Linked DNA regions of Proteiniborus sp. DW1. Each later gene encodes a partner of the first gene's protein in a complex. Links are inferred from orthologs where the notes say so. Each region holds a gene or a part of one and is shown on either strand. Other genes may lie near its edges.

What was found. Proteins that work in one complex are often made in the same cells at the same time.
Region 2: rny (region 1) and pfkA share a complex: the UniProt entries of both Bacillus subtilis proteins name them as parts of the possible RNA degradosome complex. The link is inferred for Proteiniborus sp. DW1 from one-to-one orthologs.

The regions. Positions count from the first base shown.
Region 1 is NZ_FMDO01000036.1:17,136-25,900, forward strand. The notes cover bases 3,489-6,421. They hold rny (ribonuclease Y), read right to left. Parts: upstream 5,752-6,421; coding sequence 4,225-5,751; downstream 3,489-4,224. Other genes in these bases: DW1_RS09030 (PHP domain-containing protein), read right to left, coding at 3,489-3,690; spoVS (stage V sporulation protein SpoVS), read right to left, coding at 3,817-4,077; recA (recombinase RecA), read right to left, coding at 6,182-6,421. In the rest of the region: DW1_RS09015 (sigma 54-interacting transcriptional regulator), read right to left, coding at 1-978; DW1_RS09020 (pyridoxal phosphate-dependent aminotransferase), read right to left, coding at 1,181-2,341; DW1_RS09025 (PadR family transcriptional regulator), read right to left, coding at 2,460-2,834; more of DW1_RS09030, read right to left, coding at 2,821-3,488; more of recA, read right to left, coding at 6,422-7,231; DW1_RS09050 (competence/damage-inducible protein A), read right to left, coding at 7,338-8,570; pgsA (CDP-diacylglycerol--glycerol-3-phosphate 3-phosphatidyltransferase), read right to left, coding at 8,595-8,765. UniProt on the Bacillus subtilis protein: Endoribonuclease that initiates mRNA decay. Initiates the decay of all SAM-dependent riboswitches, such as yitJ riboswitch. Involved in processing of the gapA operon mRNA, it cleaves between cggR and gapA.
Region 2 is NZ_FMDO01000044.1:17,775-23,409, forward strand. What follows is about bases 2,522-5,454. They hold pfkA (6-phosphofructokinase), read right to left. Parts: upstream 4,502-5,454; coding sequence 3,542-4,501; downstream 2,522-3,541. Other genes in these bases: pyk (pyruvate kinase), read right to left, coding at 2,522-3,528; DW1_RS11285 (hypothetical protein), read right to left, coding at 4,594-4,791; DW1_RS11290 (DNA polymerase III subunit alpha), read right to left, coding at 4,911-5,454. Outside these bases: DW1_RS11265 (aldo/keto reductase), read right to left, coding at 209-1,219; DW1_RS11270 (acyl-CoA thioesterase), read right to left, coding at 1,249-1,662; more of pyk, read right to left, coding at 1,771-2,521; more of DW1_RS11290, read right to left, coding at 5,455-5,635. UniProt on the Bacillus subtilis protein: Catalyzes the phosphorylation of D-fructose 6-phosphate to fructose 1,6-bisphosphate by ATP, the first committing step of glycolysis.

The sequences.
Region 1 (8,765 bases):
TCTACCACTTTCTATATGTATGGCTCGTGCAAATACCTCTTTTCCAGTTCCACTTTCACCTGTTATCAATACATTAATAGTAGATTTTGATATATTTTTGCTAAATTCTATAATCTCATTAAATTTATTATTATTACTTACTATTTGTGAAAATGGAAATCTACTTTCATTTAAACTTGAAACCTCGCTTTCAAGAACTTGGAGGTTTGCTTGTGTTTTACTAAGCAAGCCTGCCATCCTTATTAACTCAGATATATCTTTGTCGCAGCTTACACCACCTATGATTTGATCATTATCCATCAATGGTTTAGCACTAATAATATTATAGCATCCTTTTCTAGGACTATTAAAAATATTCTCATAAGAATTACCTTCTGCTACTACTTTTGGTAACAACGCACTAGGAAAAATCTCTTGTATCTTTTTACAATAGATTTCTTCTCTGCTTATTTTGTACAATTTTTCAGCACTTTTGTTCCATATCAAAACATTTGCTTCTTTATCAACTACACATATAGCATCATGAATATTATCTAAGATTTTGCTAAATAAGTCATTTACTTTAAATAATAAATTATTGAAAAAAATTGCTACATTATTAGGACTAATTACTCCCTTAATCCTACCTTCGCTGTATACAGGTATAGATTTATCGTAACCTTCTTTGACCAATTTCATTATCTCATTTACTGAATCCTCAATGTCTATACCCCTATGATAAGTTGCTGTATTTTTATCTATATATTCTTCTAAAGTAATACCTTCACTTATTATATTTACCAGGTCTTCTATAGTCAGAAGTAAATCTCTAATATGTTTTCTATTACTGTTGTCGATAACTATAACTGCATTTTGTTTATTTTTTTTCATTAACTTAAGCACATTGAAAAGATTATGAACTTTACATACTTTTATTATACTATTATTCATAATATGTTTTGCTTTTATATTATTTACAATTGTACTAATAAGCTCCATGTTTTCACCTCTAATATATTAATATCAGAGCACTTTAAAAATTAAAATTATATTGTTAGAAAATGTAAAATGATTGCCAGTTATAAAGTTTTTATTGGACGTTATAAACTAATAAAGTCTTTTAAGATTTTTCTATTCGGTATAAAAAAAGATATGGTAGACCATACCTTTTTTATAGTAAATGGTTCAATTAAATAGATTATTAATTAAGTGTTTCTTCTATCCTATTTAAACCTTCTTTTATATTTTCCATTGATGTAGCATAGGATAATCTAATAAAATCATCAGCACCAAAAGCAGAACCAGGAATAACTGCAACCTTTGCCTCGTCAAGTAGTAAGTTTGCTAGGTCTAAGGATGATTCTATGTTTTTACCTTTTATGATTTGTCCTTTTAATTTTGAAATATTAGCCATCACATAGAAAGCACCAAGAGGCTTTCTACAAGATAATCCATTGATTGAATTGATCTTTTCAACCATGTAGTTTCTTCTATGAATAAAATGCTCTTTCATCTCTTCTATTATTAATTGATCACCAACTAATCCTTCAACACTGGCATACTGAGAAATTGAACAAGGATTAGAGGTAGTATGACTTTGAATATTTGTCATTACCTTCACTATTTCCTCATCTGCTGCAGCATATCCAATTCTCCAGCCTGTCATGGCGTAAGCCTTAGACATACCATTAATTACTATTGTTAATCTCTTAATTTCTTCATTGAGAGAAGCAATGCTAATATGTTTATGTCCATCATAAATAAGTTTTTCATATATTTCATCTGAAATAACGAATATATTGTTTTTTACTGCCCAGTTTGCAATATCTTGAAGTTCTTTTAAATCATAAGCAGCACCTGTTGGATTGCTAGGACTATTTAAAATTAATGCCTTTGTTTTTGAGGTTAGTGCATTTTCTAGATCTTCAAGTTTAAATTTAAAATTATTTTCTTCCTTTGTTTCTACAGATACAGGTACTCCACCTGATAGTTTAATAAATTCAGGATAGCTAACCCAATAAGGTAATGGCATGATAACTTCATCACCAGGATTAAGAATAGCAAATAATGAGTTGAAAATAGATTGTTTAGCACCATTAGATACGATAATATTACTCAGTTTATAGTCTAAATTATTTTCTTTTTTTAGTTTTTCACAAATAGCTTCCTTTAATTCGAGAATACCCGATGTTGCAGTGTATCTAGTGTTTCCAGATTTGATTGCGTTAATTCCAGCAAGCTGAATGTTCTCTGGTGTATCAAAGTCAGGCTCCCCAGCACCAAAACTTATTACATCTATTCCTCTAGCCTTCATTTCTTTCGCTTTTGCTGTGATATCCAATGTTATAGATGGTGATATCATTAAAGCCTTTGATGAAAGATTAAATTTCAAAATAATCATCCTCCCTTTAATAATAATTGATTACAATTTCTACATAAAAATCAAATTTCCTTTTAAAGTTAAGCAGTTTATATAATATTTATTTACTTTTATAGATATCTTTTAAGGTATTTTTGATTATTGTTAGAGAATCTTCAAGGCTAGAATGATATAGCAATTTTATTTTCTTATAATGCTCATATCCAATATCAGTTATTTTATAGTGTCGAATAGAGCGTTTATCTGGTTCTTGCCACCAACCATGAATATAATTATTATCTTCAAGCTCTCGTAAAAGTGGATAAATCATTCCTGGACTCGGCTCCCATTTGTTATTAAGTCTTGATTTGATTTCATCAATTATTTCATTACCATAATAGCTTTTTTCTGTCAATAAATGTAGTATATATAACTTAACAAATGATGTCGTGCTAAGCTTGGAAGGAAACTGCCTATTTCTTTCATTCTTGTACATTATCAATGTCTCTCCTTTCTCTATAAAAGCAGGCTTTCTTATATAAAAGCTTTACATGCGAATAATCAATAAAATAGTCGCCCAACACCGGTATATCACCAATTAAGTCTCCATGAAAATCTGAACCACCGGTGGTAATTAGATTATTCTCATTAGCCATATGTTCATATTTTAAAGTATCCTCAGGAGAATGCTTTGAGTGAATAACTTCAATTCCATCAATCCCTATTTTCATAACTTCAAAAAAAATTCTTTCATTTTTAATTAATCCTGGATGTGCAATTATTGCTACCCCTCCTGCTTTATGTATTAAATCTATACCTTCTTTTAGAGAAAGTCTATATCTATCAACATAAGCTGGCTTGTGTCTATCTAAGTATTTATCAAATGCTTCTTGTACAGAACTAACATACTTTCTGTTAATCATAGCCTTAGCTATATGTGGTCTGCCAATAACACCCTTACCAGCAATATCATATACTTCATGCAAAGTCAAATTTAATCCTAACCTATTTAGCTTTTCAATAATTTTTTCTCCTCTTGTTTCTCTAGAATGTTTTAATAGGTTAAGAGCCTCAAGCAGGTTCTTATCTTGTATATCAAAATAATACCCTAATAGATGTATCTCTTCATCTTCAAAAGTACAGCTTATTTCTACTCCTGGAACAATAAGAACATCAAATAAATTAGAACTTTCTATTGCATATTTCAAACCTTCTATAGTATCATGGTCAGTAATAGAAATTGCATAAATTTTTTTGTCATAGGCCCATTTCAGAACTTCATATGGAGTTAAAGAACCATCAGAAAATGTGGTATGAACGTGTAAATCAGATTTTTTAATCTCTTTACACATAAAGTCACCATTCCTTTCAAATTAAACTTATGTCTCATATATATTGATTAATATCAAATAATATATATGAATATATTATGTCTAAATGAATAAAAAAACCTGCATATTTGTGCAGGTTTTTTTTAATTACCTAGGTTCAACAATGAGCTTAATAGCAGTTCTTTCTTCCCCATCAATTTCAATGTCAGTAAAAGCAGGTATACAAATTAAATCAACACCACTAGGAGCAACAAATCCTCTAGCAATAGCTACGGCTTTAACTGCTTGATTTAGAGCACCTGCACCTATTGCTTGTATTTCTGCAGCACCTTTTTCTCTTAATACTCCAGCTAATGCTCCGGCAACGGAATTTGGGTTTGATTTTGCTGATACTTTTAATACATCCATTAAAAAAGCCCCCTTAAAAAATAATAATATTTATTGCAACATGAATATATTATTCTACAAATAACAAAAAAATCCTCTTTTCCCAGCTAGATTTTTTCAAAATATTATAATTTTTACAACATTAAAAAAGAGAAGACATAGTCTTCTCTACTTTGCGTATTCAATAGCTCTTGTTTCTCTTATCACATTTACTTTAATTTGTCCAGGATACTCTAATTCATTTTCTATTCTCTTAACTATTTCTCGAGCAGTATGGATTATTTGGTCATCATTAATAAGTTCTGGTTTAACCATTATTCTTATTTCTCTACCTGCTTGTATAGCAAAAGATTTTTCTATGCCATCAAAGGAATTAGCAATTTCCTCTAACTTTTCTAGTCTTTTAATGTAAGCTTCTAATGTTTCTCTTCTAGCACCTGGTCTTGCAGCAGATATAGCGTCTGCTGCTTGAACTAAAACAGCCTCAATTGTTTCTGGCTCGACATCTCCATGATGTGCTTCCATGGCATGAATTACTTCTTTGGATTCTCTATATTTCTTTAATATGTCTGCTCCTATAGCAACATGTGGACCTTCTACTTCATGGTCAACAGCTTTACCTAGATCATGTAAGAGACCTGCTCGTTTTGCAATTTTTATGTCAGCTCCTAGTTCTGCAGCCATTAAACCTGCTAAATGAGATACTTCTATAGAGTGTTTAAGTACATTTTGTCCATAACTAGTTCTATAGTTTAACCTACCTAGAAGTTTAATAATTTCTATATGAAGACCGTGTACTCCTGTTTCAAATGTAGCTTGTTCGCCTTGCTCTCTAATATGATTGTCTACTTCTTTTTTTGCTTTTTCAACCATTTCCTCAATCCTTGCAGGATGTATACGTCCATCAATAATAAGCTTTTCTAGAGCTACCCTTGCAACCTCTCTTCTAATTGGATCAAATCCAGATAAAATAACTGCTTCAGGAGTATCATCAATTATCAAATCAATACCAGTCAAAGTCTCCAAGGTTCTGATATTTCTACCTTCTCGACCTATAATTCGACCTTTCATTTCATCATTTGGCAATGGAACTACAGTTACAGTAGTTTCTGCCACATGATCAGCAGCACATTTTTGAATTGCATAAGCAATGATTTCTTTTGCCTTTTTCTCGCCCTCTTCTTTTGCTTTATTTTCAATATCCTTAATCATAATTGCTGCATCATGAGTTATTTCTTTTCTGATATCGTTTAATAATAATTCTCTAGCTTCATCAGATGTTAAATTAGAAATTCTTTCTAACTCCTCTACTTGCTTAACGTATAACTCTTCAATAGCTAAATCTTTTTGTTCTAAATCCTTAATTTTTTTAGCTAAGAGTTCCTCCTTTTTCTCTAATGCTTCACTTTTTCTATCAATGGATTCTTCCTTATGAAGCAACCTTCTTTCTTGCTTCTGAATTTCCATTCTTCTCTCTCTTATTTCCTTTTCTAATTCATTCCTAGCTTTATGAACTTCTTCTTTTGCCTCAAGAAGTTGTTCCTTTTTTAGTGTTTCTGATTGTTTTTTAGCTTCATCTATTATTCTTGAAGCTTCTTCCTCTGCACTTACTATTTTTGCTTCAGCAATTGTTTTCCTAATATATATACCCAATATGGTTCCAACTGCCAAGCCACCAACAGTTCCTGCAATCACTAGTAATGTAATGATAAAGCACCTCCTTTACTATTCAGTTTTCAAGTTTCGTTTTTTTTACATCTTCATTAGAATACAATAACAGATTAAGCAGATTGCCGAAATGACTAATCTCGTGCAAATAGCTAATATACTAGTTAATAAAAATATAAACCGAGTAATCTCGGCTTATGAGATCCTACATATTATCTTGTAGAAAGTTTTTTATGTTACATTAATAAGTATATTGCTATACGATTTAATTTTATTACTTTTTAAATTATATGTCAAGTAAATAAGAAAAGCTTCTATTAAGTGAAGCATAAAAAATAAAGATTTTTTTATTAAAATATGTAAACAAGATGTTCTCTAAATAGAAAATCTTATAAAAAAGCATCACTTTCTAACGAAAAAATGGCGAGGTTCGCCATTTATACTAGTTTACCATTATTTACTCATTGTCTTCTTCATTTTTTTCCTTTTGAATATCAATTAATTTATTGGTTTGATGAGGAACCTGAAGGTTAAATTTTTCTCTTACTTTTGCTTCTATCTCATTAGCTATGTCAATATTCTCACGTAAGAATTCTTTTGCGTTTTCTCTGCCTTGCCCTAATCTATTAGATTCATAACTATACCATGAACCTGATTTATTAATTACTTCCGCAGCAACTCCCATATCTAAAATGCTTCCTTCTTTTGATATGCCTGTTCCATACATAATGTCAAATTCAGCTTGTTTAAACGGAGGTGCGACCTTATTCTTAACAACTTTAACTCTAGTTCTATTACCAATAACATCTTCGCCTTGTTTTAATGACTCAACTCTTCTAACTTCTAATCTAACAGAAGCATAAAATTTCAATGCTCTACCACCAGTTGTTGTTTCAGGATTACCAAACATAACCCCAACTTTTTCTCTAAGTTGGTTAATAAATATTGCTATAGTATTAGATTTCTTTATAGCTCCTGCTAATTTTCTAAGAGCTTGTGACATTAATCGAGCTTGTAAACCGATATGACTATCTCCCATTTCTCCTTCAATTTCTGCTTTTGGAACTAAAGCGGCAACTGAGTCTACAACCACAATATCTACAGCACCACTTCTAACTAACGCCTCAGCAATTTCTAAGGCCTGTTCTCCAGTATCTGGCTGAGATACGATTAATTCTTCAATATTCACACCTAGATTTTTGGCATAGCTAGGGTCTAACGCATGCTCTGCATCGATGAAAGCAGCAGTTCCACCTAATTTTTGTACTTCTGCTATTGAATGTAAAGCTACTGTAGTCTTACCTGAAGATTCTGGTCCATATATTTCTATAATTCTTCCCTTTGGAAGTCCACCAATTCCTATTGCTATATCTAAGTCAAGACACCCAGTTGATACTGCTTCAACATTAAGCTTTGAATCTTCACCTAATTTCATTATAGAGCCTTTTCCAAATTGTTTTTCAATCTGGCTTATAGCCATTTCAAGAGCTTTCTTTTTTTCTTGCATAAGTATTCCCAGAAAAACTGGGATTCACCACCTTTTTAAATATTCGAACAAGTGTTCCATTGTAATTATATAATAAGTTCTTATAATAGTCAAACAAAAAAGTTTATTAAACTAATTTCAGCAGAAATCTCCTAATTATGTCAAATGTAGCTTTTGCAGCTCTAAGCCTATTGTCATCCCTATTACCGTTAAATCTCTTTTCAACTACTATATGTCTTTCTTTAGTTGCGATGCAAATATATACTAATCCTATAGGTTTTTTATCAGTTTCACCGGTAGGACCAGCTATTCCGGTGATGGATACACCTATATCTATTGGACATTTTTTTAAAATGCCTTGTGCCATCTCAATAGCGGTTTCTTTACTTACTGCTCCATAGGTTTCTAGTGTTCTAGATTTAACATCTACTTCCTCCATTTTAGATAAATTACTATAAGTTATAAAAGATCTATCCAAAACCTTAGATGCTCCCGGAATACTAGCAAGCATAGAGGTAGTAAGACCAGCTGTGCATGACTCACAAAATCCTATTTTCAACTGTCTTTTACAAAGAAGTTTAAAAACCACTTCTTCAATAGTTTCGCCATTATAGCTATAGATAAATTCTTTAATTCTCTCATCTATCTTAATCTGAATATCATCTAGCAAAGCATCAGCACCGGTAATGCTATCTGCCTTAGCTGTAATTCTAATATCTACTTGTCCATTATTGGCATAGGTTGCAATAGTTGGATTAGTTTGAGCCTCTATTAAGTCTATTATCCTTTCTTCTAAAGATGACTCACCTATTCCAATTGTATTAATTACCCTTGATTTTATGGTATAATTCGAGTTTTTGCTAAGCTTGGGTATAACATGTTTATTAAACATGTGTATAAGCTCGTGTGGTGGGCCGGGAAGTAAGATTATTATCTTATTATCTGTTTCAATAAAAAAACCAGGTGCTGTTCCCATATCATTTTCTAATATTTCACTATTTTCTGGTACATAAGCTTGCTTTTTATTAGATTCAGGCATCTGCCTATTAGAAAAAAACTCAAATATTTTTTTTAATATTTGTTCATCTAAGTATAAGTTTCTTTTTAGAACCTTACATACAGCTTCTTTCGTACAATCATCTTTTGTAGGTCCTAATCCACCAGAAAAAATCAAAATATCTGCTCTATTTAAAGCATTAAGAGTAGCATCCATAATTCTTTCCATGTTGTCACCTACAGTAGTTTGATAATATACGTCTATTCCTAATTCTGCTAGTGTTTGAGAAAGAAACCTTGCATTGGTATTTATAATATTACCCAACAATAACTCAGTACCTACACAAATTACCTCAGCTTTCATACCATCACCTCTTAGCATAACTGCTTATTTATTACTTGCTAAAAATACTTTTCTGTTAACATAAAAGTAATCAATTCCAGAAATAATTGTGAAAATAACTGCTAAAGACACGCACAACTTATCAAAAGGAATTCCTATTTTACTGAATGGGTAATTATTAACAAGCAGTAAAACAATTGCTACAATCTGAGTTAT
Region 2 (5,635 bases), on another replicon or contig:
AAATAAAAGTCTCCATTGAGCAAAATAAATAAAGCTTTTCTTGAAACTCATTGACAAAAAATTTTTGATTATAGAAATTATGAGGTGATTTTTTATTAGATGCAAAAAAAAGACACGCCTTTAGCGTGCCAAGACTAGAACCAGTATACCCCATATTATTTTAATCATAGTATTTATTATTAACACTTATATACTAATTTATACATAATTATCCTAAAATATTCACAACTTTCTTCAACATCTTCCTTATTGGTAAATCATAAGGACACCTAGTCTCACATTGACCACATTCTATACAGTCACTTGCTTTATTAGTAAAGCTTGTGTACCTTTCCTTTGCCCAGTCCTTGAGATTATATCTTGAATAGTATCCTTCCATTAAAAATTGAACAGGTATATCAATTCCCTGTGGACATGGCGCACAGTAGCCGCATCTTCTACAGAACTCTGTCCCTAAGTCTTTAGCTTCTGCTAAAATAATTTCTCTTTCAGCATCACTTAGTCTTTTGTACTCATTCCCAACTTTAGCATTTTCTTTAATTTGCTCTATACTATCCATTCCTGGTATTGCAGAAGATATATTTGAATTTTCCAGTACAAATCTTAATGAAAGCGCTGCATTAATAATTGCTCCTCCTGCTAAAGGCTTCATCACTATTACGCCCATTCCTAATTTATTTGCTCTTTCAAATAACTCTTCTGCTTGTCTTTCTACTGGATTGTAAGGAAATTGAATAGTTTCAAAATAACCTGATTCAATTGCTTTTTCAAGTATATTTAAATCATGACTAGTTATACCTATATGCTTTATCTTACCCTCAGCTTTTGACTCTTCAAGTGCCTTTAATGCCCCATCTTCACCTATTATGTTATCATACTCTGCTTCTGTTCTGACATTGTGTAATTGGTACAGGTCTATGCATTTAGTTTTCAGGTTATTTAAACTTGTTTCAATTTCATTTTTCATACCTTCATAGTCTCTAGCCATTGACTTAGTTGCTAATACAAACTTATCTCTTCCAACTTTCTCCAATCCATATCCAATTAATTCTTCACTTACTGTATAGCCTCTAGCTGTATCTATAAAATTGATTCCTTGAATACTTAATTCCTTTATTAAATCTATAGCTTTTTCTTTATCTAATTTTTGTATAGGAATACCTCCAAAGCCAATTACTGATACTTCTAAACCTGTTTTTCCTAAAAATCTTTTTTCCACTGTTTCTCCCCCTTAGAAATATACGAATTTTATTCAATACTTTGATTTAATAAATTCCATACCTGTGGCATTTTCTTTTTAAAATTCACAGGCTTAAGTTCCTTATTAACAAAGGCATGCTTTGTATACCCTTCAGCTAGTAAAACATTGTCAGATTTTCTTATTATTTCGTATCTGAATTCAAGTCTAACACCTTTTAAGGAAGTGAGTCTGGTTTGAATAATTAGCTCATCATCATATTTTGCTGATTGCATGTATTTACAACCAACATCTATTACTGGAAGTAAAATATTCTCTGCTTCCAAATCTTTATAGTCCATATTAAGCTGCCTGAAAAATTCTGTTCTTCCAATTTCAAACCAAGTAAAATAATTTGCGTGATATATGACTCCCATTTGGTCAGTCTCTGCGTATCTTGTTCGAATAATTGTTTTACCAATCATATTATTTTTCCTCCAAAGTTTGATTCAATTCCTTAGAATATTATATCAATTCAACCCAAAAAATAAAAGTCAGGCGTCCTTGAACGCCCTTAAAATACTTGCTTTATACTATAATACTGTTGTTTCTCCTCTATATACTAATCCTCTTATACTATCTACTGTAATAACTTCCCCATCCTTTAATATTTTTGTTGCATCAGTTGCTCCTACAATTACTGGCTTCCCAATATTTAACCCTACTATTGCAGCATGTGAAGTAAGTCCTCCATGCTCTGTAATAATAGCACTAGCTCTCTCCATATAGGAAACCATGTCTCTATCTGTGCCAATTGATACAATTATATTGCCATCGACAAATTTATTTTCTAAATCCTTTAAATTATTTGCTATACATACCTGACCTGTTGCTGAACTGTTTCCTATTCCTGTTCCCTTCACTAGAATCTCCCCTACTATATGAACTTTTATTAAGTTAGTACTACCAGCTACTCCAACTGGTATTCCAGCAGTGATTACTATTAAATCTCCTTGTTTTATATAGCCTTTTTTTATAGCACTTTTTACTGAAGAATCAATCAATTCATCTGTTGAATCTACTCCCTTAGCATATATTGCATATACTCCCCATACAAGCATAAGCTTCCTCATAACATCTTTTCTTGGAGTCACAGCTACAATAGGTGAACAAGGTCTAAACTTAGAGACTGCCCTGGCAGTATATCCTGATGAAGTAGCTGTTACAATTGCTGCTGCGCCTAAATCTTCAGCAGTAGCACAAGTAGCATGACTAATTGCATTAGTAACTGTTATATTCTTTCCTATTGACTTATTACGTAGCAATTCATTATAATCTAGAGAATGCTCTGTTCTAAGTGCTATATTAGCCATGGTCTTCACAGCTTCAACAGGATATTTTCCTGCTGCTGTTTCTCCTGAAAGCATAATAGCATCTGTACCATCAAAAATTGCATTTGCAACATCAGTGACCTCAGCCCTTGTAGGTCTTGGATTTCTCATCATAGAATCAAGCATCTGGGTAGCTGTTATAACTGGTTTTCCTGCTTCATTACATTTATTAATTATGCTTTTCTGAACAAGGGGTATATCTTCAGTAGGAATCTCAACTCCAAGGTCCCCTCTTGCAACCATAATCCCATCTGAAACCTGAATGATTTCTTCAATATTATCTACGCCTTCTTGGTTCTCTATTTTTGATATTATTTGGATATCATTAGCTCTATGTTCCTCAAGAATTTTTCTTATTTCTATAACATCTGATGCTTTTCTAATAAAAGATGCAGCAATAAAATCTATGTCATTTTCTATACCAAATAAAATATCTTCTATATCTTTCTGTGTTATTGCTGGTAGATTTATTTTAATTCCTGGTACGTTCACACCTTTGTGATTCTTCACTGGTCCTGGATTGATTACTGTACATTTTATATCAGTTTCATTAGTTATTTCTAATACCTTAAGTTCAATAAGTCCATCATCTATTAATATACTATCTCCAACATTAACATCCTTAGGTAAACCCCTATATGTAACACTACAAATACTACTATTTCCCAAAATATCTCTAGTAGTAATAATAAATTCTTGACCTTCAACAAGCTCAGCTATACCATTTTCAAAGTTTCCTGTTCTAATTTCAGGTCCTTTAGTGTCTAGCATAATGGCTACTGGTACATCTAACCTTTCTCTAACTGCCTTAATAGTATCAATTCGTTTTTTGTGCTCCTCATGTGTACCGTGAGAAAAATTCAATCTAGCTACATTTAGACCATTTAGAACTAATTTTTCAAATACTTGTTCGTTCTCAGAAGCGGGTCCTATTGTACATACAATTTTTGTTTTTTTCATGTAATCTTCACCCCTATATGGATAGAATTTTTGTCAAATTATAAGTCTCTGAATCAAAATCTCTTTTTACTGAAAGAGCATCATCTATATCCATATCAAATATTTGATTGCCCTTAATTCCTAGAACTCTTGAAGTCTTACCCTCTATAAGAAGCTGAACTGCCCTTGCTCCCATTTTACTTGCAATTATTCTGTCAAATGCTGTAGGACTTCCTCCTCTTTGTAGATGTCCTAGTATAGTAACCCTAGTATCTATGCCAGTGTATTTCTGAATTTCATCTCCTAATTCATATGCATTACCTACACCCTCTGCAAGTAAAATTATGCTATGTAATTTTCCTCTGTTTTTTCCTTGTATAAGTCTTTTACAAACATCCTCTATATCAAATCCTTCCTCAGGGACTATTATACTCTCAGCGCCTCCTGCTAATCCTGCATTTAATGCTATATTTCCAGAATGTCTACCCATTACTTCGATAATATTTGCCCTACCATGAGAAGTAGATGTGTCTCTAATTTTACTTATAGCATCTATTACAGTATTTATGGCAGTATCAAAACCTATAGTAAAATCTGTATATCCTAAGTCATTATCAATAGTTCCTGGTATGCCTATAGTGGGAAATCCTAGTTTATTAAGCTCTCTAGCTCCTTTTATTGAACCATCGCCGCCTATGACTATTAATCCATCTATTTTAAATACCTTCAAAACAGTCATAGCCTTCTCTCTTCCTGCCTCAGTAGTAAACTCTTCGCTTCTTGCAGTTCTAAGCATAGTTCCACCTCTATGGATAATATCTGCTACTGAAGAAAGATTCATTTCATATATATCTCCATTTATTAGTCCATTATACCCTTGTTTGACTCCCATAATCTTTATATTATTGTAAATACCTGCTCTAACAACTGCCCTAATAGCAGCATTCATACCAGGTGCATCTCCTCCGCTTGTTAGTACACCAATAGTTTTCATAAAAATCCTCCTTTAAGCCACTATGGTCATTAAATGTCCCAGGCTATTTAAAAATTTATTGTTTTTAATTAAATACGAGTTTTAAAATTGCCTTAGTATCCTAAACCTAAATCTATTAGAACAGTCTGAGCATCGTCTGCCTCAAACTCTGGGACTAGGATTTTGTAAACTATATTGTCTCCCTCTTTCGCAAATGGCTTTACCTTAACTAGAAACCCTTCAGCTTTAAGTTTCTCTCCTAATTCTTTAGCTGCTTCAGCACCTTCTACCATGTATATTGCTGTCCACATATTTGACCTCCAAAGCTTCTATTTCTATAGTTATTTGATGAATATTATTATAAATGGATACTATAAGCATATTATACCATAAATTAATAATTTTCCACTATAGTTTATAATTTTATAGATTAGCAAACTTTTACACAATCTTTCCCTAGCAAGCTTTCAAGTTTATTTAAAAGTTCACTATTTTCAACATCTACCCATAAATCTCTATCTGCCATAAAAGTACTTTTATTCTTTTCAATATATACATAAACAGGCACTGCTCCATTATACTGAGATAATACCATTTTTATATCCTCAAGAAAATTAATAGGTTTTGAACTAGGTATTTTTATATACATCTTTTCTTTTTTAGTCTTAACAAGAGGTTTAATAGTTTCAACTATTATCTTAGGGTCCTCTTCCTCATTAATGCTTAACCTTCCGTCTACTATTACAATACTGTCTTCATATATAAACTTATTGTATTTTTCAAAAGTTGCAGGGAATATAATAAGCTCTACTGTACCATATAAATCTTCTAAGGTTGCAAATGCCATCATATTATTATTTTTAGTAATTTTATTCTGTTTTTTTACTATTATTCCTCCTATGATAACTTTGTTTCCGTCACCTACTGAGCCTGTACTTAAACCTATATTATCTACTGCTTCACTTATATCAAAGGTTGTCACATTTGAAATTCTTTTTAGTTCTTCTGTGAAGGATGAAAGGGGATGTCCGCTAATGTATACTCCTATCATTTCCTTTTCCATTGATAATAAAGTCCTTTCAGGAAATTCTTTAATATTTGGCAATATATCTAGACTTATATCTGGATTATCTTCAGGGCTTATAACTTCAAATA